Regions from separate parts of the Paraburkholderia bryophila genome, predicted to be linked through region 2. Evidence: riboswitches for the same ligand, from Rfam matches in the RefSeq annotation. Region 2 holds a riboswitch; the other holds the start of a gene.
What was found. Region 2 has a riboswitch for ZMP and ZTP ahead of glyA (serine hydroxymethyltransferase). Riboswitches for the same ligand answer to the same signal wherever they lie in the genome.
Positions count from the first base shown of each region.

Region 1 (15,552 bases), 1.0 Mb from region 2:
GGCGGCGCACGCTTCGCTCGCTTCGCGCTGCGCGTCGCGCTTGGTCAGCGCGGCGTCGCCTTGCGGCAAGGTCCAGATGCGGAAATCGCCGCCGCTCGCGTCGGGATCGACGAAGGGCGCCCGGCGCCGTTCGCCCGCGCGCACCGGTTGATAGTCGAGGCCGTCCAGCACGAACGCTCGCGGGTTGGCTTCGAAGAAACGGTTGCACGCTTCGACGATCGGCGCGGTCGAGCGCTGATTGACCGCCAGCGTGTAACACGCGGACGCCGCCGCGCGCGCCGCCAGATACGTATGCAGATCCGCCGCGCGAAAACTGTAGATGGCCTGCTTCGGATCGCCGACCAGAAACAGCGGACCGGCCGGCGCGAAGATGCGGCTGAAGATCGCGAACTGCAGCGGATCGGTATCCTGGAACTCGTCGATCAGCGCGGCCGGATAGCGTGCGCGCAAGGCATCGGCCAGCCACGGATTCGCTTCAAGCGCCCGGTACAGGTTGGACAACAGATCGTCGAACGACACCACCCGGCGGGTACGCTTGCGCGCAACCAGTTCGGCCGGCGCGTAGTCGAGCCAGGTCTCGACGAGCGAGAGCCAGCGCGCGCGTTGCGCGGCTTCGGCCGCAATCACGGCTGCCGCGAGCGCTTCCGCGTGCTCGAAGAACACGTGTTCGGGCGGTTCGAACTTGACCTTGGTCGCCTTCTTCAACGCCGACACGGTGAGCTTCAACGCGGCACGCGGCGGCGGCGCATGGCAATCGCCTTGCGCGAAGTAATCGGTCCACGCGGCGATCGCGGCGCTCACATGGTCAGGCTTGTGAGTGGTCTTGCTCAGACGGTCTTGCGCATCGGCGAGCAGGCGGACAATTCCGTCGCGCTCCGCTTGCCAGACTTCGCAAGCGGCGTCGAAGCCGGCTTGCGGATCGGCGCTGCCGCCGCTCGCGTCCACCGTGCCCCAGCGCAATTGCGCCAACGGCTTTTTCAGACGCCGCGCGAGTTGCTCGTCGAGCGAAGCGGGACCGGCGCGTTTGGCCACCAGCCATGCGGCGAACGCGGGATGCGCGTGCGCAATCGGTTCGACCTGTTCGCGCCAGAAATCGGCGGCCATTTCGAAACGCAACGCGGCGTCGTCGGCTTCCATTTCGAACGCGAACGGCATTGCGGCGGCGAACGGCGCCTCCTGCAGCGCGCGCTGACAGAAAGCGTGAATGGTGTGAATCGCCGCCTGGTCGAAGGTGCGCAGCGCGCGCCGCACCACCTTCAACGCAGCGTCGCGCTCGATGCCGCTGTCCGGCGCCAGCGTCGTTTCAAAGAGACGCTGGATAAACGGATCGCCGCCGTCGTCGTCCATTTCGATCGCGCGATGCAGCTCCGCGAGACGACCGCGGATCCGTTCGTGCAGTTCGGCGGTCGCCGCTTTCGTGAACGTGACGACGAGAATCTGATCCGCGTTCAGGTTCTTTTCGAGCAGCAAGCGCACGTACAACGCGCAGATGTTCCACGTCTTGCCGGTGCCCGCCGACGCCTCGATCTGGTTCACGCCGTCGAGCGAACAGCCGAACACATCGAGCTCTTCGGCGACCAGCGCATAACTGTGCACGGCGCCGCTCATGACGCGCTCCGCAGATGCTGGACCAGCGGTTTAAAGACGATCGACGCAAGGCTGCCGAACGGTTCGTCGAGTGTGAGCGGCGTGCCGCGCAGCGCGATGCGCAACGCGGCGTCGTCGGATTCGCCGCGCACGCGGTCGTTGATCCAGACACCCTGGGCGGCGGAGTCGCTTTCGCTGACCTTGGTCCACGCGCTCTTCGGGAAGAAGCGCAGCGGCAGTCTGCGCCCTGCCCTGAATAACGCGGCGAGCGGCGCCAGTTGATCGAGCGGCGCGGCAACCGGCGAGAGTTCGAAGCTCTCGCCGCTGCCATGCCAGACGGTGCGGCGCGGGCCATCCGGCCGCGCAGCGCAATAAACCAGGTGCGCGAGCCACGCGGACAGATAGTCGCGGGCAGTCGGCTTGGCGTAGCGGAAAATCACCTGTCCTGTTTCAGTCAGCAAATTCAAGGTGCCATGCAGTTGCAGCGGCGTTTGGGCCGCTTCGCGCAACGCCGCGTCGTGAGGGCCGAATAGCGCGCCGGCCATGTCCGCGCTCTCGGGCCAGCGTGACGGGATATCGAGCACGAACGGCAAACGCTCGACGCCTGAGGCGACCTCGCGGCGCACGCTGTCCGCAAGCTGGCGCAGCGCGCCGAGTTCACGCGCGCGCCAGACCGCGCCGGTCGCGCCGCCCGGCAATTCGGGACTCGCGGCGGCCACGCGGCGCACGCGTTCGAACATCACGTCGTCTTCAATGTCGACGTCGAGCAGCACCGGCAGCAGACGCTCCGCCAACGCGTCGCGCCCCGCGTAGTCCAGGTCGAACGGCTCGGTGTCGAGCAACTCGCCTTGCGCGTCCGACAACACGATGCCCAGACGGTCACGCAACAGCGCCCGCGCCGGATGACGCCAGAAGCGCACGAATTCGTCGAAAGCCACCGGCTCCGAAGCGTCTTCCGGCGTCAACGGTTGATCGAAGAACGGGCCCGCCACCGCATGCTGCGGCGCGGCCAGCAGGGTGGCCAGTTCCGCGCGATCGGCGTCGTAACTGAACAGCTCGTTGTGCGGCACGAAATAGTCCGACGCGAACGCCTGCAACGGGTGGTCGACGATAAACGCATGACGCGCTGTCTCGACTTCCGCCGGACTCGCGTCCTCGCCCGCCGACACCTGCGCGAGATGGTCGAGCAATTCGTCGACCAGCGCGGCCGGCGGCAACGGCGCGTTGTCGCGAATGCTGCGGCCGGTATACGCGATGAACAACTGGTCGCGCGCGGCCAGCAGCAGATCGAGGAACAGATTGCGTTCGTCGTCGCGGCGCTGGCGGTCGCCCGCCTTGCCGAACGCGGCCATCAGGTCGAATTCGTCGGCACGCGCGAGACTGGGCAGCACGCCGTCGTCCATGCCGAGCAGGCAGACGATCCGGTACGGCAAACCGCGCAAGCTGGTCAGCGACGAAAACGTCACGCTGCCCCAGGGCACGCCACCGCGCGCCGGGTCGTCGAGCGCTTCGGTGAGCGCGCCGCGCACCACCGCGGCGGGTAGCGGCACGTGTTGCGCGCCGGCTTGCATCGCGTCGCCCATCTTGTCGATCGCGTCGCGCACGGCCGCCAGCGAATCGGCGAACTCGACGCCGCCGTCGAAACTCTGCGCGAGCGTTTCGAGCAGCAACTGCGTCCATTCGACAGGCGTTCGTTCGATCGCGCATTGCGCCGCGAACGACTCGACGTCGTCGACGAAACGCGACAGGCGGCCTAGCAGTTCGGCACTCGAACCGCCCGCGCCTTCCACCGGCAGCCACGCGTCCACAGGTTCGCCGCCTTCGGGCATGGCGTAGCCGAGGTAGAGACGCGTGAGCGCGTCGGCGAACGTATGTCGGGCGATCGGCACGTGCTCGCCGGTCGGCGGGACCGGCGTGAGCCCACGACGCGCACCGGCCGCCGCCAGCCATTCCTGCGCGGCTTCGAGCGATGTGGCGTCGATCTCGTAGCGCGCGGCGATGGCGTCGACGCGCAGCCATTCGATCAGATCCGGCGCGCCGACGCTGCGCTCGGGCAAGGCCAGCCAGTCGAGCAGCAAACGCGCGACCGGATTGGCCTGCGACGGCGGCAAACCGGTGATCCGATACGGAATGCGGCGCGCGTCGCCGGCGGGCGTGGTGCCGAACACCGCGTCGATCAACGGGCCGGCCGCCGCGAGGTCGGAGACGGCGACCAGCACATCGGACGGCTGCAGATCGTCGAACTCGTCGAACCAGCCGAGCAGACGGTCGTGCAGCACTTCCAGTTGGCGCGACAAGCTATGACAGACATGGACCTCGATGCCGCGCTCGATCGGCAGCTCGTCGGCATCCGTTTCCGGGCGCAGATCGAGAATGCCGTTTTGCACAGCGGCGAGCCAGCTCGGTTCGGGGTTCTCGGTGAAGTCGCCGGTCTCGCCCGATGCAGCGCTTTCGGTCAGTTCGTGCAGCATGTGCAACTGCGCCTGAGTCTGACGCCCCCATTCAGCGAGCAGCGGATGGCCGACTTGCTGATAGTCGAGTTGCCCGGCCGCGTCGAGCGCTTCGACACGGCCCGCGCTGACCACGTCGAACCAGAACTCGCGGCACGGGTTCATCACGTACAAACGCACGTCGACCCAACGCGACAGCGCCCGCAACAACGCGACGTGCAGCGGCGGCATGGTCGGCAGCGCGAACACGCTCACCGCTTCCGGCCAGCGCGCGTTTGAAATGGCTTCGAGGTCGAGCGTGCCGATGTCTTCCAGAAAACGATACGCGGGCGGTAAGGCGGCGGCGGGCGTCTGCGCGTCGCCGGCCAATTCCGCGAGCACCGCGCGCCACAACGCGGCCTGCCAGCGCTCGTCCTCGCGCGCCGCATCGCTTGCGCCGACGAGGCGCGGGCCGGTGTCGTCCAACGCGCCGCTGGCGAAGATCGAACCGCCCTTCTGCCACTGCAGCAACCATTCGGGGCGATAGGTCAGATAGTGCTCGAGTACCGTGGCGACGCGGCGCGCCAGTTCGTAGCGCATCGACGCATCCGCCGCGTCGAGATAGGTGCGCAGTCGCGGCGACGCGTTCCATGGCAACGCTTCGTCCGCGTCACCCAGCAACCGGTAGCAGCGCCACACGAGGCGGTCCGGCGCGAACGGCGATTGCTTCGGCACTTCGATCACGCCGCCGATCTGCGCCCACAGCCACTGCGCGAGGTAACCAAAATTGACATTCGCGCAGATGCCCTGCCGCGCGGCGATGTCGAGTTCGAGCCGGCGCCTGACCGCCGCGCTGGGGACGATCACCGGCTGCGCGGTCCAGGGGTCGGACGGCGCTTGTGCCAGGTCGTCGAGCAGCGCGCCGACAAGGGTTTCATAGCGGTTCGAATAGAAGAGCTGGAGCATGGATCCTGGGGAAAACGTGCGGCACGAGCTATGCGCGAAAAGCGCACCGGCCATTGAAGCGACAGCATAACAAACGCGCTCCCAGGGCAGAACCTGGCCGAACGGACGAGGTCGAAACCCGGCCAAAATCAGTTAGACTCGACGGCAGTTTGAGTCTGTCCCTCAACCGCGTTTTTCCAGTGAGTGGAACCCAGGCAGTCGATGCGCTATTCGGTTGAAATAAAAAAATTCCTCTACAGCCAGTACTTTTATGGCGGCTTGCGCATCGCGGTCGGCGTGTCGTTACCGGCGGTACTGTGTCTGATCGTGTTCCACGATCGCGACCTCGGCTTCACGATCGCGACCGGCGCGCTCGGCGCGTGCGTGGTCGACATGCCGGGTCCGCTGAAGTACAAGCACAACGAAATGCTGGCGTGCACGGTGATCGGCTTTCTGTCGGCGCTCGCCACCGGGCTGGCCACGGTGAATCCTGTGGCGCTCTGGTGTACGGTCGTGCCGCTCACGTTCGTGCTGTCGCTGATCGTGGTGTACGGCAACCGCTGGCCGCAGATCAGCTTCGCCACGCTGTTCATGATGATCATGACGCTGGAGGAGCACTTCACGCCGATGCAGGCGCTCGTCAACGCGTCGTGGATTCTGGTGGGCGGGCTCTGGTACACCTACTGGTCGACCTTCGTGAGCCGCTGGATGATGCATCGCATCGAACAGCAGGCGCTGGCCGAGAGCGTGTTTGCGTGCGCCGACTATCTGCTCGCGCGCGCCGCGTTCTACGACCTCGACAACGATCTCGACGAGTGTTATCGCAATCTGGTCGACAAGCAGATCGCCGCGGTGGACCGTCAGGAGGCCGCGCGCGACATCGTGCTGCGCAACCTGCCCAAGTTGAAGAGCGGCAAGCTCGAACCGCGTCGCGCGATGCTGTTCAATCTGTTCATCAATACCGTCGACCTGCACGAGCTGTTTGTCGGCGCGCATACCGATTACTCGCTGGTGCGCAATACCTTCGGCGGTTCCGATCTGCTGGTGTTTTACCGCGACCTGATTCGCAAGGCGGCCGCCGATCTCGAGGAGATCGGGCTCGCGGTGCTGCAAAACCATCCGCCGCGCCAGCGCTCGAACGTCAAGGCGGAATTGCGCGCGATCGAGTTCGAGATCGAGTTGATGCGCAAGCATGATTTGCCGCGCAAGAATCCCGAGGCGTATTCCGCGGTGTCGGCAAATTTCCGGCGCATCTGGAGCGCTACGCGGCTGATCGACAAGATGCGCAAGAGCCTGTCGAGCGATCCCAGCACCGGCGAAACCGAATTGCGCCTCGACCAGGCGCTCAATCGCTTCGTATCGAGCCGGCGTGTGCCGTTCGGGCAGATCTTCTCGAACCTGACCATGGCCTCGCCGAGTTTCCGGCACGCGTTGCGCGTGACGATCGCCGTCGCCGTGGGGTTCTGGCTCGGCCGTTTGCTGCCGCTCACCAACGCGTACTGGATCGTGATGACTACCGTCATCATTCTGAAGCCCGGTTATTCGCTGACCAAGCAGCGTAATGGACAGCGGATCGTCGGCACGTTGATCGGCTGCGCGGTGAGTATCGCGCTGATGATCTTCGTGAAAGATCCGCACATTCTGCTGGTGGTGATGTTCGCGTCGATGGTGATGAGCTACAGCCTGCTGCTGTTCAATTACACGGCTAGCGTGGTGTTCACGTCGTCGTATGTGCTGCTGATGTTCCATCTGCTTGCGCCGGGCAGCATGCGTATTATCGGCGAACGCGCGATCGACACGGTGGTCGGCTGCGCGATCGCGATTGCGGCGAGCCATCTGTTCCCGTACTGGGAATACCGTTTGATGGGCAAGCTCGTCAATACGATGATCGGCGCGACGCGGCAGTATCTGGAAGCGAGCTGGTGGTGGAGCGGTAAGCCGGCGGCGGCCGTGGTAGCGACCGTGACCGAAGCCGGCGCGCGTGCGCCGGCGGCGGCGATGGCGGATCCGGCGATCGAGTCGGGTCAGCCGGTGGTAGCGGCCAAGGCGGCGGCGACCGCGCTCGACCGCGACTATCGCTATCGGCTGGCGCGCAAGAACGTCCACGTGGCGTTTGCCAATCTCGGGCAGGCATTCCAACGCATGATGCTTGAGCCGAAGTCCGCGCAGAAGTTCGTGCCGGAATTGAATGGCCTGCTGGTACGCAGCCATGTGCTCGCGTCGCAGATTACGGCGGCGGCGCCGTTGCTGCGCACGTCCGCGCAGCAGCATGTGGAAGGTGTTTCGCTCCAGCCATTGCAGCGCGCGCTGAGCGTGGTCCGCGACAATTTGACCGAGGCTGAAGCCGGAACAGCGCCGCCCGCCGATCAGAGCGAGCAGATCAAACTGCTGAACCGCGAACTGGATGCAATGGTGGTCGATACCGAGAAGTCGACGGATGTTTCAGCCGACGCGGTGCATGACATGAAGCTGCTTGCGCATCAGTGCAAGCAGATGCTGGCGGCAGCGGCGCTGATTCGCAAGGATGCGAGCGTGATCCGGCTGCCGGAAGAGTGAGCGCGGGGTTTGCCTCGCTGAGCGACGGATTGCCGCGGTGAGCGCAGGCTTACTGCGCGGCGCCGCTGGCTGGCTTCGCGACTGTCGCTGCTGCTGCCGCGTCCGATGAAATCGTCGATGCGGGCGCATTCTCGCTGTCGAACTCGCGCTTCTCGGTGATCGCGTTGTAGAACAGCGTGGCGATCACCAGCAACACCGCGACCACGATGAAGATCGCAATGCCGATGGTCGGGTTCTTCTTGCGCGGGGGTTTGTTCATGAGGCGGACTCGGTTCGCGAACAGTCGCGGTTGGTGTCGGGGAAGGCGGCATTCTACGCCGAGTGAGCTTGCGTGGGGCTTGCAGTGGGTGGGCTTGGAGGGCGTGAGCCGAGCGATTGGACGACGGCTGCCTCACGTGTTCGCCCGCATGTCCTTGTATCGACCAATCAGGCGACGTGCAAACCACACCAGAATCAGCGACAGCGCGAAGCTGACAAGCAGAATGACGTCAATGACGATGTTCTCGTCATCCTCAATGCCGACCGCTCCACACAGGCGCAGTAACGGGGCAAACGCGTCCCACCCCGCGCCGCTCGCAAGCCACTGGCTGAACCAGGGGCTTCGACCAATGGCGATGGATATCGGCAGTGTCAATATCAAAGCCAGCGCGACGGAAACGAATGTTCTTTTCATCTAACGATGACCTTGCCGTAGTAGTTCGTTTGCGTGCCGGGAATCTTGCCGGTCTTTTGCTGTTTGAGCCATACGCGAAGCCGATTAAAAATTTCGGGATTCGGCAGCGTTATACAACCATCGCTCTTCCCCCAGTACCCCACCGGATGAAGACGAAAATTTCCGCGACGCACGCCATTGATAACAGTGTAGTCGTCAATCGGGCCATCGCTACGGTAAAGAGCGAACCATTCATTTCGATGCGTCCCAGCGATGACGTCGCGCAGCCCTTCCTCCAGACTGCCAAGACGTCCACCGCTTGGGCGATCAACGATATAGTAAGTTCCCATAGGAAGCGGACCTTTTTCGGCCACAGCAGTCGCGTTGGGATCGTTGATATACCTATCAGTACCGGAGAAGGCTGGCACTCCGCCGAAACCTGGGCAAAACAAACTCGACATGTGCTGCGAGTTAAGCGTGAAGAAGCAAACGGCGGGCATTTTGTTTTTCCGATCGATAAGCTGTTGACGTTTTTTACGCGCGACTACTGGCAGGGCAAAACGCTATCACGGAGAACACATGCCACCTGTAAATTCAGGTCAACGGAACCCACGTTTGGGAAGCACACTGGCCTGCTATGCTTCCCCGAAGCTGAGGGAGAAACAATGACCAGGCTATTTTCCGTTTTACTGCCCATTTTTTGGGCGGGTGCGCAATCGAGGGCATAGGCTGGCAGGGACATGTCGACGCCTATGACAACGCGGCCGCGGCTGGCAGCGAATACGCCGCGCTGAATCGTGGAAACCGTGATTCAGTGTGGTACTCGGGATGGTGTGCAGCGATCGAACCACACTTTGCGCGAATGAGCGACGTGCATGAGCGTGTTGACCACTATTGTCAGGCTATGCAGCGCCAACCCGATAACGCCGCCTCAATTCAGACTGATCTGGTATCGACACTGATTGCGGGTGGAACTTCGGCGCATGACTCTCGCAATTCCGCCTACGCGGCTTTCGGCGCATCAATGCAGGCTCAACAGATGAAGCAGGTCCACTGCACGTCGACCCAATACGGCACAACCACTAATACTGATTGCCGGTGATCGGTTAGACCATACGTTCCGGGGACGGTCGCCGCATTGAAATTCCGTAGTCGGCCCATCTCTGCCATTGGCCTATTTGAAAAGCAGACGCCCTCGGCAACTCCCACCTTAAGTCCGCAACAAGTGCGCGTCAACAATCGGCGCAAGTTGTTGTGCATGAACATTCGCCAGATCATGATTGCCACCAGAGACCACATGCAACCGCGCATCCGGCAACAATTCAAAAAGTCGCTGGCCGACTGCGACCGGACTGAACGGATCCGCATCTCCCCAGAGCAAAAGAACCGGTTGAGACATGCCTCGCAGTTCAGGCGTTAAATCCGACTTGAAAGACACAAACCAATCCGGCAGCGATGAGTTGGCCCCAACGAATCCGTGGCGCCAATCCTGTGCGCCTAATCCATTCATGTCGATCCCGCCGGATGTGACTGTCAGAACCAGATGAGTGACCCTCTCCGGCTTTTCCAATGCTGCCAGAACAGCGATGACCCCGCCCATCGATTGAGCGATTAAAGCAGTCGGCTGGTCAATGTGGGACACCACCGTTCGGACGAGGTCGTCAAAATTATTGACGTCTGGAACGGAAGGCTCCTGGCCAAATCCCGGATAGCCCAGGATGACCTTGGAGCCGCTAATAGTTAGCTGATTCGCCAACGGCCGCCAGAACTCGGTATTGCCCGAAGCGCCTGGCAGGAAGAGCAGTTTCGATGGTGTTGGCACGCGTTGTTTCTCCAATGTCCGGATTGGTGTGTAGCGCCGAGAATACGCCGATGGTCGCAAAAAACTTTCGGCAACAGTCCAACGGCCACAAATGGCGAGCCGGACCCCGTCCGCCGAATGTGCCCGAGCAAACCGTGGCCGACCACGAACAGCCAGCGGCTCTCCCGAAGCGGACCCACAGCGTGCCCTTTTGTGCAAAGGTGATTTCGATATCCGGCACTTCTGAGGCCGGCGCTCCACACCTATAGTCAGCTCAGCTTTCGGACGCCAGCCCCAACTTCAGAGGCCCGCACGAAGCATCCCCATTCAACAGGAGCTGACTATGTTGACAAGAACGTCCCCGACGCCTCCCGCCGAACTCGCTGCCGCCACTGCGGACGCGCAATACTTCGAATACACGTCGTCCGCCAATCCGATCGGCGCGAAGCTCATTTCGCGCGTGCCTTTCCGCAGCTTCCAGCCTTCGCTCTACGCGGACGGCGCGACCCGCATCGTCCCACTCGATCTTTCCGCTGATTTGGGCTGCCTCGGTCCCGCGACGGGTCCTGGGTTGAGCGCCAGTTTCCTGCGCATCAACGCGGCAGAGGCATTGACGCTCGCGCCGAATGCGACCTCGCAGGTCTGCTACGTCATCAGCGGAACCGGCAGCGTGGCCCAGGGCGAGAGCCGCTTTCCGTTCGCGCAGGGCGATTTCTTCACGCTGCCTGGCGGCGACACTGCAGTGTTCACCGCCGACGCGACCGCCACGCTCTATTACGTGAACGACGCTCCGCTGCTCACCTATCTCGGTACAACGGGCGTCCAGCCGCGCTTTGCCCCAACGCTCTACCCCGCCGCCCAGACCCAGGCGGAATTGCGCAAGGTCTCGGAAGAAGCCAACGCGGGGCTCCGCAACCGCATCAGCGTGCTGATGGGCAACGTCAATTTCCCGCAGACGCGTACGGTCACGCATGTATTGTGGGCGATGTTCGGTATCGTGCCGCCCCACTCCGTGCAGAAGCCGCACCGCCACCAGTCCATCGCGCTCGACTTCATCGCCGGTGGCAATCCAGGCGTCTACACGCTGGTCGGCACGGAACTGGATGAGAACGGCAACATTGCCAATCCGACACGCGTCGATTGGGAAGCCGGGATGGCATTCGTTACGCCGCCGGGCTACTGGCACGCGCACTTCAATGAAACAGATGAAAGCGCCTATGTGATTCCGATCCAGGATGCCGGCTTGCAGACATGGCTACGCACGCTCGACATCCGCTTCGCGCGTTAAGTCTGAAGCTCCAGTGCGAGTCCGTCGTCCCAGTACGGCGGCTCGCCAATCACCTCGGCGTAGTAAGCCACGAAGGCACGTACCTTCGACGAGACGATTTTCTTCGGTGGATAGACTGCCCAGATCGCGGGTTCGGCGCGTCCCGTGCGCGCTTCCCATTCAGGCAGTACGTGTAGCAGACGCCCTTCGCGCAGAGCCGTGGACGCGAGCCACGTCGGTAGAAGCGCAAGGCCGCAGCCGGCCACGGCGAGTTCCAGCACAGCTTCGGAGTCGTCTGCGCGCAAGCGCCCCTGCAATTGCACCGGCACTTGCGTCTGCTCTGACGACCTCTTTGCATTGGCCCTGCGCGTGAACGACCATGTGTCGTCCGGCAACAGCGACAGACGAAGCGTATCGTGCGCGGACAGATCTTCAGGGACATTCGGCGTGCTGCTACGCTGCAAATACGCCGGGCTGCCGCACACGATACGACGATGCGGAGCAATGCGTTTCGCCATCAACGACGAATCGGACAGCGCACCGATACGGATCGCCAGATCAATGCCGACTTCGATCATATTGAGCGTTTCGTCGGTCGATACCATATCGAGGTCGATGTCGGGATAGCGCGTCATGAACGCCGGCAGGTGCGGCACGATATGCCGGCGCCCGAATGCCGAGGGCATCGTGACGCGCAGCACGCCTTGCGGTGTGAGATTCAGTGACGACGTGACCTGCCGCGCGTCATCGAGCGCCTGTAGGGCAACCATGGCGTGCTCACGAAACAGCCTACCGCCCTCCGTCAGGACGAGCCCGCGCGTCGACCGGTTAAACAGGGCAATGCCCAGATCGTTTTCTAGCGCACTCACGTAGCGTGAAATGGTCGACGTCTTGACTGCCATTTCAACGGCCGTCTTGCTGAAGCTCTGCAGTTCCGCTGCGCAAACGAAGGCCCGTACTGCGGCAAAATAATCCATGGCATTTCTGACGCGAATCGAGCGTTCCGCAAGGGACTTCACGAAGTGAGGACCGGAACCCGCGCAACGCGCTGCCCGCGAAAATTCGGTGCATGCGCGCGAACTGGATAATCCGGATTTGCTTAGGCCGGTAGTGTACTTGTACCGCGCTGCTAACGTGAAGAGGCGTTGATCACAGCGTCAAAGCCATAGGAGCAGTTCGGCCAGCGCTCGTCAGGCGGTTGCCAGAGCTTGCGACGAACTTCCCTTGTCGACCCGCAGCGGCCCGTCAACTTTGTCGGCAGCGGACACTCATTGGATGGTTGACCACACACGTTCCGCGGCACCGAGGGTTTGGGCGATAAGCGTTGAAATCGTCATCGGCCCCACCCCTCCCGGAACCGGCGTCACCGCCGCGCATCGACCCATCAGACCATCGGGATGGATGTCACCTATGCCTCCGGTATGGTAACCAGCATCGATAACAATTGCTCCGTCGCTAATCCAGTCGCTACGAATGAAGTTCGGCTTACCTACCGCGCCGACGATGAGTTGGGCACGTCGAATTTCCGCCTCAAGATTTGACGTCTTCGAATGGCATAGCGTGACCGTCGCGTTCGCATTCGATAGCATAAGCGCCATCGGTTTCCCGAGAATGGGACTGCGCCCTACGACCACGGCCCGCTTGCCAGATACATCGATCTTGTAATGAGCCAGCAAGCGCATGATTCCGGCGGGCGTTGCCGACCCGAATGCGGGTTCGCCTAACGCCATCAAGCCAAAGCCGTGGCTGGTGACGCCATCAACATCCTTGGAGATGGATATTCTGTCGAAGCAGAGGCGTTCGTCCACATGTGCAGGCACCGGGTGCTGAAGCAGAATGCCATGCACCGCCTGGTTGGCATTGAGCCTGTTTATCGCGGAAAGCACGTCGTCCGTCGTTGCGCTCGCAGACAACTTAATCACGATCGAGTCCATACCGACTCTCCGGCATGCACTGCCCTTCATGCTGACGTAGGTCGCGGACGAAGGATCGTCTCCTACAAGGATCGTGGCCAGTATGGGTGTCTGCCCGCCATTTCTTGCCTTGAGGGCCGCAACGTGTTCGGACAATTCCCGCTCGTGCAACGCCGCTACTGCTTTACCGTCGAGAAGTATGCTCATGCGTTTTCCCCTTGCGTGGCCAATTTGGAACCGGCAAGGCTCAAATACTGAACAGGGCAAAGCGCGTGTAATTGGGAGCGCGATTGATTAAGCGCGAGCCGCGTGGGCAGAGAATGGATTTGGGCAATCATCATGGGCAGTCTCAAAGAGATTAATCAAAATGCCCAGGCGAACGGCGTTCTACCGTCTACGCTTCCCGATGGTGACCCATCTATTGCTCGCCAGTCACGTAGAAGCGCTATCTTAGTCGGTTTTTTTGTGGCTACGCAAACCGGCGCGCTACATACGTCTCTATGCCAGGAGCGGCTGCTTCCGGCGAGTCCGCCCAGACTTCGCCGACATCGGAAACGACTCATCGGCCCTGCTCGAGGCAGCGCTTGCACATCGCGGACAGGCTCTCCGGCATTTCCTCCATCGGTCATTCCTCACGAATGGTTCCTGACGGGAAAGTGTGCTGTCAGCGCGGCGTGCCCGACACCATGGGAAAAAGCGGCCGATGCCGGGGGTCGGCATCCGAAGAATCCCTACCCCGAGGCAGGAACAGTTTCCCCCTCTCTGATAGGTCCAACTTTCGACTTGCATCCCGGTCAAATACTGTATAAATTTACAGCTGTATGCCCATACAGGATCAGGCCATGACCTACCTTATACGCATCTTGAACGACGGTGATCGCGAAACGCTTGCCTGGTTGTGCAAGCATGTCGGGGACGTCCGCGTAGCGGCTGCTGCGCGAGATCTAGGCGGCAGCGGCAAGCCGTATGTGTCCGCGGTGTGCCGCTATCTCGGCGTGCGTCCACCGGCGCTGCGGCAGCACAGCCAACCCGTTGGAGATTGCACGGTCGGGGACAGTCATCTCGCCCAGATCCGCCTGTTGCTGGCGCAGCGAACTCAGGCGCCTTTGAAGCAGCGCCTTTGAAGCTGCCCGTTGACCCGAGCCCCAAGGAAGATACCTGCATGATCAACGCCACTGACCTCGATTCGGATGCCGGTCAAATCAACTCTGTCGCCCTCGAACGTGCGCTTCGAAGCGCTTCGCTAGACCTCCAGCAGATCATGGCAACGACCGCCGGTCGTCACATCGACAGCGGCCGGCGCCGTTACTCAAGTAGCGCGCAATCGCCGACCTGGCGCACGCTGCAGACGATCGATGAACTGGTCTTCGAAAATCGCGGCTTCGTGGCCAGGCACAATGAGACAGTCCGTTCGATGTTTCTACGATTCGGCGACAGTCGCCTGTCGGGCGCGGATCTCGACGAGCCCGTCGACTGGCGGCTTGATGATGACGACCTGCCCACGGTTTATCTGATCGTGCGAGCCATGGTGCAGGCCGAGACGGCGGATGCGACGACTGCGGAGTAAGACGTCGACGGCGGGTACGGGGGTGCTCGGCTGAATCGGCTGTTGAGGTCGAGGGTTCAGCCGGCGCACCGCCGGCTAAGCATTCCCCGCCACGCGGCGCTCACGCCGTATACCTCACCGGCAGCGCCGTCGAATACTTGATCTGCTCCATCGCAAAACTGGAACTCACGTCATAAAGCGGCACGGCGGCAATAAGAAGCTTATAAACCCGGTCATAGTCATCGATATCCGACACCACGACCCGCAGCAGATAATCGGTCTCCCCGCTCATCCGATAAACCTCCACCACCTCCGGTATCTGCTGCACCGCGCGCGTGAAGGTCTGCGCCCACTCCTCCGTATGCTGGTTCGTGCGCACCGCGACGAACACCGTCGTGCCCACCCCGAGCTTGCGCGCATCGCATAGCGCCACCTGCGCGCGAATCACGCCGGCCTCCTTCAGGCGCTGCAGCCGCTTCCAGCAAGGCGTTTGCGACAGATTCACGCGCTGCGCCAGCTCGGCGATCGGCATCGTCGCATCCTCCTGCAGCAGCTCCAACAGCTTCCGGTCGATGATATCCATTCCCATCATGACACCCCCATAGGAAATTATTCTACTTTTGAGACTCCGAGGGGAATTATATGGAAACTCTTTCTCCGAGCAAACGGGTATAAATGTCGCTATCCGAAAATAACTCCCAGACAGCCACCCGGCTGCGCAACGATCATGAGCCAAGCCCTTCGTACCGCCCCCCTCGCCCATCTGTGCGATGCGCTCGACGCGATCTTCGAGGCCTGCGCGGCATTCCCCGAGCCGTCGGATTCCACGTTCTTCGCGCGCAGCATGCGCATTGCG
Region 1 is NZ_JACCAS010000001.1:1,151,893-1,167,444, forward strand. Features, by position in the region: gene recB (exodeoxyribonuclease V subunit beta) at 1-1,608, opposite strand, end outside; gene recC (exodeoxyribonuclease V subunit gamma) at 1,605-4,982, opposite strand; gene GGD40_RS05195 (FUSC family protein) at 5,184-7,517, shown strand; gene GGD40_RS05200 (hypothetical protein) at 7,567-7,776, opposite strand; gene GGD40_RS05205 (hypothetical protein) at 7,909-8,190, opposite strand; gene GGD40_RS05210 (DUF2778 domain-containing protein) at 8,187-8,669, opposite strand; gene GGD40_RS05215 (alpha/beta fold hydrolase) at 9,380-9,991, opposite strand; gene GGD40_RS05220 (cupin domain-containing protein) at 10,314-11,258, shown strand; gene GGD40_RS05225 (LysR family transcriptional regulator) at 11,255-12,214, opposite strand; gene GGD40_RS05230 (tetrahydrofolate dehydrogenase/cyclohydrolase catalytic domain-containing protein) at 12,506-13,357, opposite strand; ZMP/ZTP riboswitch at 13,513-13,596, opposite strand; gene GGD40_RS05235 (hypothetical protein) at 13,993-14,274, shown strand; gene GGD40_RS05240 (DUF2471 domain-containing protein) at 14,313-14,717, shown strand; gene GGD40_RS05245 (Lrp/AsnC family transcriptional regulator) at 14,818-15,285, opposite strand; gene GGD40_RS05250 (cysteine dioxygenase family protein) at 15,424-15,552, shown strand, end outside.
Region 1: it holds a riboswitch for ZMP and ZTP, as region 2 does, so the genes downstream of both, GGD40_RS05230 (tetrahydrofolate dehydrogenase/cyclohydrolase catalytic domain-containing protein) here and glyA (serine hydroxymethyltransferase) in region 2, are expected to answer to the same signal.

Region 2 (15,552 bases):
ATCGGATACACGAAACAGCAAAATATACGCGTCCCAGCCGAGGCATTCTCTGCATGGCGCGCCGTGCGTAGTCGATGCCTCTAATGACGTGTCGTGTCTATGTGGGCTTACTGGTGATGGCGGTGGAGTTCAGGCGTTCTTCTGTGAGCGCGGAAAAGTAAAGATCGCCAATTGCACTTGCCCAGGCGTTCACCCAGCGCGTAGCAAGAGTCTTCTCGATTTCCGAGTTGGCGAGCATCAGACGATCGGTCGCGACACGCATACGTACTAAGGCGTATCGCTTCCGAGTGCATTTCCAGCATCGACACGTAATGTCTTTATGCATCGCTGACAAGAGAAGAAGGCGGATGATGACAATGTATAACCTGTCTCAAGCATCACGAGACGGCACGAAGTATCCGGTGACCGTGCCAGCATACGCCTTCCCGATTAGTGAAGTGTTATACGCGGTGCCGGTAAAGGGTTTGTCCCGCCGACGGTAATCGTTTATTGCGGTGCGCCACTTCAGTATTCCCTACTTGTCGGCCATCATGCGCTGCCGGTTGCGGGTTCTTGAGCGGTAGAGATTGGTTCGTCTCGGACCATAGCCAATGTAGTCGCTATCCGGCTTCTCGGCGTTAATGTTGCGGATGATCTTTACGGCGTTTGCGATCGGATCGCCTGTCGATGGCGCTGTAACGTGTTCGGGAATGTCTGTCCGTACCGGCTTTGCTGCTGTTTTCACTTCTGCTATCGGGTGCGAGTGAGCCGCAGACGAGGCGGATGGTTGGTCCGGTTCTCCCGTAGTTTTGCCAATGATTGCGTTGAGAAGATTCTTTAGGTAGCTCATGTAGTGATCCTAATTTAAAGAGATAAATAGCTACTTTTTTACCCTGACATGTGCCGGTATCCATTCACCTGATTTATCGGGGGATGTTCCGGCCAAAGCTTCGGCCATGGTACTGGATATCCGTAGTTCGACAGACACATTGCCTGTGCTTTCGTATAGCGTAGGGTCATGCAAGATCTGCGACGAAATGGCGTCGTCGTACTCGTAAGACTGGGCGGTAGCGGATATCGATTCGATCGTCGCCATGGACAACGCCTTGAGGCGTGCCCCGTGTACGCCGACGACAAACCACGTGCCGACATGATTGACCAGCTTGTAGGGCGAAAAGCCCTGAAAAGCGGTATTTGCGTGGCGTACGTCTACGATGAAGCGCTTTTCTATAGCCCGTTCCAGAGCCGCGAAAAAGGGCCGCTTTTGTGCCATATCTTCGAAGCGTATGCCTTGAATGGCGTAGGCCCGCTTCAAGGTCCCGTCGTGCAGTCGCCGGAACAGACTCATGCCGCCGACTGGAAAGAGCCCCGCGATGCCAGCCTGCTCCACGAAGAATTCAAGATCGCGACTCGTCAGGATATTGAGGTGACGTGCGTCGATCCGGTAGCCGCCATCGTGTGTTGGCTCAGGGTGAAGGAACCCCAGCGTGCCCTTGATGTCTCGCCTGATTGTCTTCGTACTGACGTGGAAGAGCAGCGCCAGTTCGGCGACGTTGACCTGGCCTGACGTAATGAAGCTTTTGAGTATCGTCTCGATACGACTGCCCGGTCTGATCCGGTCGGGATGGGCGCGACGCATGGGTTATCGACGGTAGCGGGGTTTAAGGTCGGTTTTCTGGCGCAAGTGAGCCACATACACCACGCAGGGCAGCGTGACGCGCCATGCTGGTCCCGCTATGTCCCACGCGGTCAGGATACAGGTCAGGATGCGACCGATCGAATCAGAGAAGAGGGCGAGCGCTCTGGCGAGCGGTGTCCTCGCGGAAGCGCTGACGTGCGTCCCCAGCACATGCCGGGTGACCGCCTGCGTCACGATGAGCGTTAGCTGGTAAGAGGCAAAATTGCCCATGCTAAATGCAGCCTGTATGGCTACCATCGGCGTCACGCCCGGAGGTAGCCGATCCGCGTCAATGCCAGCAGAAACGAGAACGCTTTGACGATCTCCGAGGGACAAGGGCTCGTAGGCCTGGAGGAAGAGTTTGCGAACGATGGCCTGTTCGATTCTGTCCACGGGTGAATGGACAGGAAGCGGTACGCCGACCCGGTTAGCGACATCGCGAGCCACTTCGATGTACTTCACCCCCTTTCCCCCACGAAGAGCATTCGCGAAGGAGTTGCCGCCCGAGCGCTGGATTTCGGCGGCAACGTCGTGCGCCGATAGCGGGCTCTCTTCGCGTGCCACGTCCTGCCCGTCTGTGATGTACAGATTCAGGTCGATGTCGCTGCTTCTATTCAGCAGTTGGACCAGTATCGCCAGGTCGGCCTTGTCTGCGGTGGACAGAAGAGGGAGCAGGCCGGTATCGGGCGTAATCAGGGGTATGCGGGCATTCATCGTCTGTTGTGGAGGTGAAGGCGACACCGATCTTAGGCACCGCGCTGGACGCCCGTTGTCCATCTTCAAAGCCGGCAATTAAATTTCGTAAGAGTTTTGGAGAAACTCCGCTCATGTTCTTAACCCCCGTGAATGCGGGGTTTCGGGTCTAAAAATCATATGGGCATTAGGTCGCTGCAGAAGAAGGAATCGGCATTGTGGACATGGCGTGTCCACAGCGATCTCGTAATTGCCGAATGGGACTTTTTCGCACCCCCTCCCCTCACTTTTGTCAGCCTTCGGAGCAGATCGGGAGTGGGGGAGTGGAGGGAGGGTAGGTCGTTTTGTGCGAGAACTCGCGTAGCACGGACTAGCGCCGCGCGGTGCATGCCGTTTGGAGCCGAGGTACAAGGCAGCGCAACTGAAAACGCCTAAGATACACGCCGACGATACCTTACCTGATCGGCTGTGAAGGGAGCAGGGCGCAAGGTATCCTCCCCGCATCTGTTTAAACGTCGTCAATTACTCAAATTGGAGCCCATGTTGAAGACTACACTGCGCAGGGCAGTCGAGGGAGGGGTGGGGCAAAATCGACGTCAATTCGACGGGGCTATTAGTGTTGCGCTTTCCGATTGACTACCAGGGGCAAGCTAGTAGGTCAAAGCCTCAAACCCTTGCCAATGGTATGCATTCGCGTTGGTGTTTTCGAATTGTTGGGCGTATGCCCCACTCAGCTAGCGCGTATGAAATCTGGTCGGGTGTGTTCGCTGGACTGAGCAATGTGGGACGGGGTAACATTGGTGCAATATCAATAACTGACAGACCAATGGCCCTTCACGATCAAGTAGCGCGGATGCGCGCAGAGAGACTGCAAACAGCACCGCAAGCGGTTCCTTCCTCTTTTCAAGGAGTTACAAAGGAGAAGGTCCGGCAAGTATTAACCCGTCTGCATCTTGGAACGAATGTCGATCTGGTTGACGGGGTGTACGCGCTTCTGGACGATCAGACAAACAGTTGGTTTTCCAATGTCCCGCCGGCGACTCGCTTTTCCCATGGCGCGACAACTGCCCATCTAGCCTGCCATATTGGCATTTTGCAGCGCGGTGGTGGAAAGCTTGATCGAGAAGGGCGAGATTACTGGATCAAACCGCTCCGAGAACTCGGAGGCATTGAGCCAGTGTTGTTGCATGAACAACGTTTCATATTTGGGCATGTAAAAGCCAAGTCGCCGAATTCTTCGTACCGCCTATCGGAAGAGTTTAAAGCGATTTTGCGAGCGCCCGATGGTCAATGGGAAGGGCTGTTAAGCGCATGGACAAGTCTGGATGCAGCCAGAGTCCGAAGAGAGTTTCAGGCTTCGATGGTCGAGGCATCTCGTCTCCTTGTAGATCGCGGTCACAGCGAACTCATTCAGGCCAGCATCTCGTATTATGCTGCGCGCTTCCTGCCGGGATACAACGTGATCTATGTTGACGATGGTGATGGCGACCGCATCACCGAAGAAGATCGGGCGAATTTCGCACGTGCGGGTGTCCACTTGCTACTCGGGGATGCAATGCCGGATGTCCTTTTGCACAACCCCGAGTTGGATTGGCTTTGGGTAATCGAGGCTGTTACAAGTGATGGCGAGGTTGACATGCACAAGATGACGCAACTGATCGGCATGGCCAATCGGTGCGGTAAGGCCGGAATCGGTTTCACGACCACTTATCGCACATGGCGTGAAGCTGGTGCTCGGCAGGCGGCTCACGGAAACGTGGCCGTTGACAGTTACATTTGGATCCAGGAAGACCCGGCGAGGCATCTCCTCGTCGAGTCATTCCCGACAGGGCTATAGCAGGGGTTCGATGAGTCGGTCGATCTCTTCTTGCGAGGGGATCCGTTCGCCGAAACTTGCGCCGAGCTTCTGGAGTGCTTTGATCGTCGGATAGTGTAGGTTGCGCAAGTCAGTGGCGTTGACTTGCGTATGACCGCTGAATTGCCGGAAGTATTGGTCTACGGCGGTCGAGTTAAGGAAAATCACTAGCCCTTTTGCAAGATCTTCAGGAAGGCCCGCGCCAGCAAAGTGCATATAGTTCAGTTTGTTTTCGAAGCCAATGTGACTAGCGTTCAGCCTGTTCGGATCAAAAAGCGCGGCGACGACACGTCGCTTTTCTTCCTTCGATGAAAACCTTTTTACAAGGGCATAGTAGCCTGACGGCACAGTCAAATTGCGAGTTTCAGCGTTGTATGCGAGGGCGTTGGGTTTTTTGCTACCTTCGACTGGCCAGCATATGACGCCATCCTTCAAATGCATCGGGTAAAGCAGCGGTACCGTGCCGTCGCTAGGATCTGATCGCAAATTTTCGGCGGTTCGGAAGTCAACAACTCGACCGGTTGACACCGTTACTCCGAGTGCCTTCAGAGTGTTAGGGAGCATTCGGACGCGGATTGCGAGCGCTTCATCTTCAGTTGTAACAGGTAGCCGGAAGAACTTGTGCGGGTCCTCGGGAAGCACCATTTCGTTAAATGCGAGATCGCGTGACGGTGTGCGATCTCTATCAGGGTCATCGCCAAACGAGACCTGCACGGCTTCTTGGCTCGATGCAGAAACAGATAGTTGGAAGATGATGTTTTCCTGCAGGACGGAATCGTCCTTGAACGCTTTGCTTCGCGAATCGAACAGGTGGACTTTGCGTACCGACGTTTCCGCCAGCAGGAGCCGACGAAACGGCTCAAAATATGCTCCATTGCAGAAGCTACGAGGAGTGATGGCGACTAGTTGCCCCTCCGGCTCAATTTGCTTGATTGCGACGGCCACGAAAGCTGCATACAGATTCGTCGTCTCGATTCGCATTGAGCGAAGTGCGCTGCGTGCCGCTGATCCAGCGTTGATTTTCAAGTAGGGTGGATTCAGGATCGAGCAGTTGAATTGAGCGTCCTTAAATCCATGCACTTGTTCGGCGGAATGCTGGATAAAATCAACGTTGAGTATTTCGTACTGGAATAAAATTCCGGCTTGGACACACTCTTCCGCACACGCTTCGAGTGTCTTTTCCAGGCGGGCTGTCAACGTTTCGTCGACTTCTACCGCCGTTATTCTGATGCTCCGAGTACGGGGGCTAGTCTTGCATGCATGGCGCACGAAAGCGGCTGACAGAGCGCCTAAGCCCGCTCCTGCGTCGAGAAGCCGGACTTCCGAAGGAAGCTCATCAAACATTCCGGCCATGAAGGATGCGATCCGGGCTGGAGTCATGAATTGACCGAGCTCGCTCCGCAGGGACGTCGCAGCACCTTCGATGATGTCCATTCGTTGCCGATCCGCTGCGTCGAGGCCCGCAGTAGGTGAGGTAGGAATTTCTAGTAGGGTCATCGAAAAAATCTCTAGCTAAGTCTATTTGCGACGTTTGCGACGCGCTGGCGAAGACGCGTGGTGCTCGCTTTACTCTGCGCTGCGCGACAGCGCGCCGCTTCCGAAGTGTGCCTATATTAAAGTACGCAGCAGTCTTTGCTCGCATCAAAATGAGGGGCGAGGCGGCGCAACTTTTGCTAACTGGGCTGCTTCGTAGTTTGGCAGGGGGAGGAGGGGGAGCGGATCTTTCACCTGGAAATGACCCGGAGAAAAGAAAAAGGCCGGTCAGCTTTCGCTAACCGGCCTTCATGTCTTTGGTAGGCCGTACGGGATTCGAACCTGTGACCAACGGATTAAAAGTCCGCTGCTCTACCAGCTGAGCTAACGACCCAAAAGAGAAGCGAGATTATAGCGATAGCCTCGGCGGGATGTCAACCCATAGCGACCCATCGAGCTACCACTACTTCATATAGTGAAAAGCCCGGGTATCGCTACCCGGGCTTTTCAGCGAGAGGCGCGCGTGACTATGACGTCGGGCACTGCGCGTTACTGCCTGCAACTGCGTGCTACTCAATACTCAACCATCAGAACTACTTGATCTGCGACAGCTTGCTCTGAGCCGACTGCGCGACGTCCGAGCCACTGTATTGCGCCACGATCTGCTCGAGCGTCTTCTTGGCCGCAGCCTTCTGACCTTGCTCGAGCTGATTGTTCGCAATCGCCATCAGTGAATCGGGCGCACGCGGATGCTGCGGGTAGTTCTTCACCACACCTTGCCAGGTCGCCGTTGAGCCCTTGTAGTCGCGCAGTGCATACAGCGCGTTGCCGAGCCAGTACTGCGCGGTCGGCTGGTAAGGACTGTTCGGAAACTTGGAGATGAAAGTGCGGAACGACGCGGCCGCATTCTTGAAATCGCCACTGCGGAACTGCTGCGAAGCCGCGTTGAACGAATCGGTTTCACCGGGCTGAACCTCACCCTGGACGCCGTCCACTGTCTGTTGCTGCGGCTCGAATTTCTTCAGCCGCGTGTCCAGATCGGTGTAGTAGTCCTTCTGCTGTTTTTGCAGCGTGGTGAGCTGGTTGCCCATGTCCTCGTTCTGTCCACGCAGCGTAGCGACCTGCTGGTTGAGCTGGTCGAGACGGTTGGACTGATCGAGGATCGTACGCTGTGCGGCCGACAACTGGCTCGACAGGCTATCGGTCTTCGAACGCAGATCCAGGATGGCCTGGCGGGCCTGATCGTCGTCGAAGATGCCCGCATGCGCGGGCACCGTCACGAAGGCGGTGCCTGCGACACAGGCCGCTGCGGCAAACCGCAGCCAGGAGAAACGATGCGTCATTCGGCTCATCACCCGTTACTTACTGTTGGTACACGAGGTCGGCGCGGCGGTTTTGTGCCCACGACGATTCGTCATGACCGTCAGCTTGCGGCTTTTCCTTGCCCAGGCTCACGGCTTCCATTTGCGAGTCTGCCACGCCCATCAGCGACAGCGAGCGACGCACAGCTTCAGCACGCTTCTGGCCGAGTGCCAGGTTGTACTCGCTGGTGCCGCGTTCGTCGGTGTTACCCTGGATCAGGACGTGACGTTGCGGGTGGCTCTTCAGGTATTGCGCGTGTTGTTGCAGCAGCGACTGGTAGTCGTCTTTGACCGAGTAGCTGTCGAAGTCGAAGTAAATGCTGCGCTTGGCCAGCGGGCTGTTCGGATCGTTCAGCGGATCGACGTTGACCTGTGCGACATCGGTCGGGTTCGGTTGCGTCGAGACTGCACCACCCTTGTTAGCGTTTTCGTCGAGCTTGACGCCCGAGTGGCATGCTGCCAGTGCGCCGAGCATCAATACGGCAAAGGCGAAACGAAGTTTGGTCATCATTTGGTTACTCTCCTTGTGTTATTGCATCAACGTTATTGCATAAACGGGCCCCAGGATGGCTCGCGTACGCTGCCACCCTGAACGGACAGGACCTGCCGAGTGCGACCGTCGGTCGATACTGCGGCCAACACGCCACGGCCGTTCACCTGTGTGGCGTAAAGAATGTACTGACCGTTCGCCGCGAAGCTCGGCGATTCGTCATGTGTCGTGTCCGTCAGGCCTGTGGCGGTATTGCCTTGCAGGTCCTGGATATAAAGCTTGAACCCGCCGCCGACGCGCGAGATATAAGCGAGCTGTTTGCCGTCCGGGCTGACGCGCGGGCTGGTGTTGTAGCTGCCCGTGAACGTGACGCGTTGCGCGGCGCCGGCGTTTTCGCCTTGAGCCGACATCTTGTAGATTTGCGGCTGGCCGCCGCGGTCGCTCGTGAAATAGATCGACTGGCCGTCGGGCGAGTAGGCCGGTTCGGTGTCGATCGAGCTGCCTTGCGTGAGACGGCGCAGGCCGCTGCCATCTGCATTGACAGCGAAAATCTGCGTATTGCCGGTGCGCGAGAGCGCGACGGCCAGCGTGCGGCCGTCCGGCGACCACGCCGGCGCACTGTTGTTGCCCTTCTGATCCGAGATGACTACACGGCGGCCCGTAGGCAGGTCGTGAATGTAGACGATCGGCTTCTTCTTTTCGAACGACACATAAGCGACCTTGGTGCCGTCAGGCGACCAGGCCGGCGAGATGATCGGCTCGGGGCTCGACAGCGCGATGTGCGCGTCCTGGCCGTCCGAATCGGAAATCTGCAACTGGTAACGGCCACCGGTCTTGATCACGTACGACAGACGCGTAGCGAACACACCGCGGCCACCCATCAGCTTGGCGTAAATGTAGTCGGCAACTTTATGCGCGCTCATGCGCAACCCGCTTTCCGGGCTCACGAGTACGAGGCCGCCGAGGCTTTCGCCCTTGACCGTGTCGTACAGTTTGAAACGCACTTCGTACTGACCGTTCGGCAGACGGTTCACGCTGCCTGAGACGAACGCGTTGGCGCCCTTGGCCTTCCAGCTGCCGAGGTCGACGGAATCGGTTTCGGCGACAGGCGTGGCGCCCGCGTCGATGTTCGTGAACTTGCCGCTGCGTTGCAGATCCTGACGCACGATCGTGCTGACCTGTTGCGGCGAGTTCGCTTCATTGGCGAAATTCGCCGTTGCGATCGGAAACTGGGTTGACCCGACGCCCGTCACGAGGACGTTGAGTTGTGCGTTGGCGGCACCGCCGACGGCGATCAGGCACGACGCTACCAGTGTCCGCAGGCCTAGCTTGGTCATCAAACTCATGCTGTATGGTTTCCCCAAAAACGGTTTTACTAACACTTCACGACAGCAGACAGACCCGGAAAGCACTAATTCGTTCCCGAGTGGCGCCACGCTGGGCGAGGCGCCAGGTCTGCTGTCAACTGACTGTCATGCTGCTGAAATCAACCTGCCGGCTTCAAGGTAATCAGGAAGCTCGTCGGCGTCTTGCCGTTGATATCCTGAGGCATCGGGTCGGTACGCTGGACGGCGCGCAAAGCAGCGTCGTCCCACGCCGAGTTTCCGCTGCCGCGCTGGATCGTTGCGTCGAGCAGGGTGCCGGTCGGCGAGCAACGCACGGAAACAACGGTTTCCAGACCGGCCGTTTCACCCCCCCACGAAATGTGCGGGCGCACTGCACGGCGGACCTTGTCCGAGTAACCCGGCGATGTCGCCGTGCCACCCGAGCCGGTGCCCGTGCCGCTCTTGCCAAGCCCATCGGTCGAGCCTGTTCCGCCGGCCGAACCTTGCATCATCTGCGCGAGACGCGCGCGGCGTTCCGAATCCACCTTCTTGGCTTGGGCCGTAGCGTCGGCTTGAGCTTTGGCCTTCGCCGCTTTCTGCGCATCGGCCTTCTTCTGCGCCGCTTCAGCATCGGCTTGCTTCTGCTGTTCCTGCTGCTGTTCTTTCAGCTGTTGCTTTTGCTGATCGGCCAGTTGCTGTTGCTTGAGCTTGTCGGCCTGCTGCTGTTGCTGCTGCTTCTGTTTGGCTGCCGTAGCCTTTTGTGCGGCGAGTTGCGCAGCCTGGTCGGCCGCCAGTTGCTGCTGACGTTTCGCCTCGGCTTCTTGCTGGGCCTGCAACTTTTGCTGACGCAACAGCTCAGCCAGTTGCGCCTGACGAGCCGCTTCCTGTTGCTGGCGTTTCTTTTCCTGCAACGCGATGTCGGCCTGTTCGTCCGGCAGCGGCGGGGCAGGGGCGACCGGCACGGGCGGCGGTGGCGGAACCGGACGCGGAATGGCCGTATCCGGCACCTCGGTCCACAACTCGGCTTCCGCGCCTTCCGGCGTACTGTTTTGCCACTGAATGCCGTGATACAGGAAGAACCCGAGCAACGCGTGCATCACCAGCGCGAACACAAAGGCTCGCCAGGTGCCGCGTTCGCGCGGTGGCTGGAGCGGGTAGTCGGGATTCTTGCGGATCATTGCGATTTGACGAGCAATCCAACGCGTTTGACGCCTTCGCCTTTCAGCTCGGACATCACGTTCATTACAACTTCGTACTTCACGGTTTTGTCGGCGGCGATCACGACCGGCTGATCGGGATGCGCTTGCGCACGATCGGCGATGAAGCCTTTCAGATCAGCCTTCGTCATGTCTTCCTGCTGCTGCGCGCCGGAATCGTCCTTGTATTTGACGCTCATGTTGCCGTCCGCGCGGATGTTCACGATCACGGGCGGCGTTTGCTGTTGCGGCGCGGCGCCGCCGACAGTGGGCAGATTGACGATCGACGGAGCGACCAGCGGCGCGGTCACCATGAAGATCACGAGCAGCACGAGCATCACGTCGATATACGGCACGACGTTGATGTCGGCCATGGCGCGGCGCTGACGGCTGCCGCGCATGCTGGAGGAACGAGAGCCTGCCATCGTGGACTCCTTACTGTGCCTGGCGCTGCAGAATGTTCGAGAACTCTTCGATGAAGGTCTCGAAGCGGATCGCCAGACGATCGATGTCGTGCGCGTAGCGGTTATAGGCCACCACGGCCGGAATCGCGGCGAACAGGCCGATCGCGGTGGCGGTCAGCGCTTCGGCGATACCCGGCGCGACGTTCGCCAGCGTGGCCTGCTGCACGTTGGCGAGGCCGCGGAACGCGTTCATGATCCCCCACACCGTGCCGAACAGACCGATATATGGGCTGACCGAGCCGACCGACGCGAGAAACGCGAGATTGGCCTCGAGCACGTCCATTTCACGCTGGAACGCGGCGCGCATGGCGCGCCGTGCGCCGTCAAGAATCGCGCCCGAGTCATTCAGACGTTTTTCCTTGCCCTTCAGGAATTCGCGCATGCCGGACTCGAAAATGCGTTCCAGCGCGCCGATCGTATGGCGGTTGTTGGCCGCGCTTTGATACAGCGCCTGCAGGTCGCCGCCCGACCAGAAATCGCGTTCGAAGCGTTCAGTTTGCGCGCGCGCCCGGCGGATCGCAAACCACTTGCGGAAGATGAAAGTCCACGACAACAGCGACAGCAACAGCAGCAGCGCCATCACGGCCTGCGCTAGCAGGCTCGCATTGAGTACGAGTGAAACGATCGACAGATCTTGTGTAGTGTTCATAAAGGTTCGTTTTAACGTCCCGGAAGGGGGCGTCCGGCTGCAAGGTCAGTCGAAGCTTGCCGTGAGCAAAACGGAAGCATCGGCGAGATTGCAAGCCGAACCATGCTTTGTGTTGCTAGATCGATATGAGTTCACTGGCCCCGTAACAACGGGGTTCAGTCGTTGTCCGTTGACACGCCGCCGCTGCTCGCGGCCGGCCCGCGCCGCAAAGCGGCCAGAACCGGCGAAGGAATCGCGGCCGGCCGCAGCGCAATGCGATCGACGCAGCCGATCCGGATGGAACCGGTAGCAAGCAGCGTGCCGTCGCGCCAAGCCTCCTGCACGAAGTCGACCGATGCCCTGCCTAGCCGTTCGATCCGGCTCACGACGTTGACAATATCGTCGAGCCGTGCCGGCGCCCGATAGTCGACCGCGGTGCTGCTCACGATAAACATCGTGCCTGTTTCATCCGCGAGCCGGCGCTGGTCGACGCCGCACGCGCGCAGCCATTCGGTGCGCGCCCGTTCAAAAAACTTCAGGTAGTTCGCGTAAAACACGATGCCGCCGGCGTCGGTATCTTCGTAGTACACGCGGATAGACCACGTGCCGCCGATTTCGGTGCCGGGCAGGCTGGTCGACTCATTCATGCGGCGCATTTTACCGGAACGCATACCTTGAGGTCTGTTTCAAAGTGTGCGCCTTACCCGGCGGGCCTCAGCCGCGATGAACGCTCAAAGCGGAGAACGATTGGGCCACCGGCATCAGTTCGATTGTGTTGATGTTGACGTGGGCCGGCCGGGTGGCGATCCAGTAGATCGAGTCGGCGATGTCTTCGGGCGTCAGCGGTTGCACGTTTTCGTACATTTTCGCGGCCTTGTCGTCGTCGCCGCGAAAACGCACGTTCGAGAACTCGGTGCCGCCGCACAGGCCCGGCTCGATGTCGGTCACGCGCAACGCGGTGCCGGCCAGATCGGCGCGCAGGTTCAGGCTGAACTGGCGCACGAAGGCCTTGGTGGCGCCGTAAACGTTGCCACCTGCGTACGGCCAGCTACCGGCCGCCGAGCCAAGGTTAAAGACGTGACCGCGATTGCGCTCCACCATGCCGGGCAGCAAGGCGTGCGTAACCTGCACGAGACCCGTGCAGTTGGTTTCGATCATGGTGTTCCACGCGTCCAGACTCGCTTTTTGCGCCGGCTCGGTGCCAAGCGCGAGGCCGGCGTTGTTGACGAGCACGTCGATTTCGGCGAAATCCGCCGGCAACCCGGCGGGCACCGCCTCGACGGCCGCGCGGTCGCGCACGTCGAGTTCGTAGGGCAGAAGCGCGTCGCCGAGTTCGTCGGCGAGCGCCTGAAGGCGGTCCTTCCGGCGCGCGGTGGCGACGACACGATGGCCGCCCTTGACGAAGGCGCGAGCGATAGCAGCGCCGAATCCCGCGGACGCTCCGGTGACGAACACGATCATTGCATTTTCCTGGTCGGTAAAGGAGAAAGGTCCCAAGCCTACTTCCAATGCGGCGCTGCGGCAAGGCTGAACCAGCCGCATGAGCGGCTGTGGCAGGGACGCGCAGCGGCTTTGCAGCGCGTTTTCATCAGACCTTTGCACGTCGCACCCGAAGGCCGCTGGGCCGGCCTCGCGAGCGCGCCCAGCATCGACGGGAAGCCGGTTGCCTATTCGATCCTCTTCCAATAAACTAACGCGCTCATCCCTGCGTGACTGGCGATAGAACCGGTTCAAGCAATCGGGTTCAAGGTGGAACAACCCACCGTGAAGCGCAGGGTGCCGTTTTGCCGTTTTGCCGTTCGCCTGGGCAGCCGTGATCCGCGCGCATTGATCTGCGCTGACGGTGGCTGTCCTGCCTCGCGTGTGCGGCGTCTCTCTATCCGCCACGTCAGGGCTGGCCCAGCCGCCAGCAGTGCTGCGTACCCTCTACGCAAGATTCGGCGCACGATCCGGTCAACCTGAACACACTCAACGGAATCCGTATGTTTGACAGAGCCCAAAGCACCATCGCCAACGTCGATCCTGAACTCTGGAAAGTGATCGAGCAGGAAAACCGCCGTCAGGAAGAACACATCGAACTGATCGCTTCGGAAAACTACACGAGCCCGGCCGTGATGGCCGCGCAAGGCTCGCAGCTCACCAACAAATACGCCGAAGGGTATCCGGGCAAGCGCTACTACGGCGGCTGCGAATTCGTCGACATCGCCGAGCAACTGGCGATCGACCGCGTGAAGCAACTGTTTGGCGCCGAAGCGGCCAACGTGCAGCCGAACTCGGGCTCGCAGGCCAACCAGGGCGTGTTCTTCGCCATGCTGAAGCCGGGCGATACGATCATGGGCATGAGCCTCGCGCACGGCGGTCACCTGACGCACGGTTCGCCGGTCAACATGTCGGGCAAGTGGTTCAACGTCGTCAGCTACGGCCTGAACGAAGCGGAAGACATCGACTACGAAGCCGCTGAGAAACTCGCTCAGGAACACAAGCCGAAGCTGATCGTGGCGGGTGCTTCGGCATTCGCGCTGCGTATCGATTTCGAACGTCTGTCGAAGATCGCCAAGTCGGTCGGCGCGTACTTCATGGTCGACATGGCGCACTACGCCGGTCTGGTCGCCGCGGGCGTCTACCCGAACCCGGTGCCGTTCTCCGATTTCGTCACCACGACCACGCACAAGAGCCTGCGCGGCCCGCGCGGTGGTGTGATCCTGATGAAGGCCGAGTTCGAGAAGCAGATCAACTCGGCCATCTTCCCGGGCATTCAGGGTGGTCCGCTGATGCACGTGATCGCCGGTAAGGCTGTTGCGTTCAAGGAAGCGCTGTCGCCGGAATTCAAGGTGTACCAGCAGCAAGTGGTCGACAACGCGCGCGTGCTGGCTGAAACGCTGGTCAAGCGCGGTCTGCGTATCGTGTCGGGCCGTACCGAAAGCCACGTCATGCTGGTCGATCTGCGCGCCAAGAAGATCACCGGCAAGGCTGCGGAAGCTGCGCTGGGCGCCGCTCACATCACCGTCAACAAGAACGCGATCCCGAACGACCCGGAAAAGCCGTTCGTGACGAGCGGTGTGCGTCTCGGCTCGCCGGCCATGACCACGCGCGGCTTCGGTGTCAAGGAAGCGGAGCAGGTGGGTCATCTGATCGCCGACGTGCTGGACAACCCGGAAGACACCGCCACGATCGAACGTGTGCGCGGTCAGGTTGCCGAGCTGACCCAGCGTTTCCCGGTCTACCGTTAAGCCGTTATGCACTGCCCCTTCTGCCGTCACGCCGATACGCAGGTTGTCGACTCGCGCGTATCCGAAGACGGCGCAACGATTCGCCGGCGCCGCCGCTGCCCGGCCTGCGACAAACGTTTCACGACGTATGAGCGGGTCGAGCTGGCGTTGCCGTCGGTCGTCAAGAAGGACGGCAGCCGCACGGAATTCGATCGCCGCAAGATCGTCGCGAGCATGCAACTGGCGCTGCGCAAGCGCCCGGTCGCAGCGGACGCGATCGACGCGGCCGTCGCCCGCATCGAGTATCAGTTGCTCGGTAGCGGCGAGCGTGAGGTGCGCAGTGAGCGCCTCGGCGAACTCGTCATGAACGAGTTGCGCGCGCTCGATACGATTGCCTACGTTCGTTTTGCCTCCGTTTACCGGCGCTTTGAAGACGTCTCTGAATTCGAAGACGTAATTGAAGAATTTCGCCGCGCCTCTTCTCCTCCCAAGCCTTCCCGCAAGCGCTGATCGCGGCCGCGCCGCGTGCTGCGTTCGAGTATCCGTTTTTCTCCGCATTGATTCGCGCATTGGTAGCTCCCGCTCCGTTATGGTTCGACGCGTGCATTTTTGCGCGGGATAGCGTCTGAGTACCACCTGGCCATTCGGCCGATTGTTGAGGCCTTTGCGAACCGCTAGATTGGCTGCATTCTTTGCAACGATCAGGGATGCAGATGAAACAGGACGCTGTCTGTCGATCGCCATCCGCCGGCTTTACGCTCGTCGAAACGCTGGCCGTGATTGCGCTACTCGCCGTAGTCGCCGTGCTGACGACGCCGTCGTTCGTCGCCTGGCAGGTGCGGGATCAGATCGACGCCCGCGCAAAAGCGCTTGCCTCGACCTTCGCCTATGCGCGCAGTGAAGCGCTGCGTCGCGGGACACGTATTACCGTCTGCCGGGTCGACGCCGCACGCCGGTGTCTTGCCGCGGGGCAGGCTTGCGCCAACGGCATTGCTGACTGGTCTTGCGGCTGGGCCGTCATGGCGGAGCGCAGCGGCACGCTTTCGCTTTTGCGTGCGCATCCTTCGTTAAGCGCGGTGAGCATCAGCGGGACGCAGACGAATCTCACGTTCACGCCGCCGGCGGGGCAATTGATCGGCACGTTTCGCAGTTTCGAAATCGCACCGCGCACACCTTCAAGAGCAACTCAGGGGAACGCGTG
Region 2 is NZ_JACCAS010000001.1:2,151,135-2,166,686, reverse strand. Features, by position in the region: gene GGD40_RS09625 (hypothetical protein) at 98-238, opposite strand; gene GGD40_RS09620 (hypothetical protein) at 515-829, opposite strand; gene GGD40_RS09615 (DeoR family transcriptional regulator) at 860-1,618, opposite strand; gene GGD40_RS09610 (hypothetical protein) at 1,622-2,371, opposite strand; gene GGD40_RS09605 (BsuBI/PstI family type II restriction endonuclease) at 3,177-4,187, shown strand; gene GGD40_RS09600 (Eco57I restriction-modification methylase domain-containing protein) at 4,182-5,639, opposite strand; tRNA gene GGD40_RS09595 (tRNA-Lys) at 5,997-6,072, opposite strand; gene ybgF (tol-pal system protein YbgF) at 6,272-7,021, opposite strand; gene pal (peptidoglycan-associated lipoprotein Pal) at 7,041-7,550, opposite strand; gene tolB (Tol-Pal system beta propeller repeat protein TolB) at 7,583-8,875, opposite strand; gene tolA (cell envelope integrity protein TolA) at 9,016-10,032, opposite strand; gene tolR (protein TolR) at 10,029-10,475, opposite strand; gene tolQ (protein TolQ) at 10,486-11,163, opposite strand; gene ybgC (tol-pal system-associated acyl-CoA thioesterase) at 11,319-11,798, opposite strand; gene ydfG (bifunctional NADP-dependent 3-hydroxy acid dehydrogenase/3-hydroxypropionate dehydrogenase YdfG) at 11,857-12,603, opposite strand; ZMP/ZTP riboswitch at 12,842-12,958, shown strand; gene glyA (serine hydroxymethyltransferase) at 13,125-14,372, shown strand; gene nrdR (transcriptional regulator NrdR) at 14,379-14,861, shown strand; gene GGD40_RS09540 (GspH/FimT family pseudopilin) at 15,065-15,552, shown strand, end outside.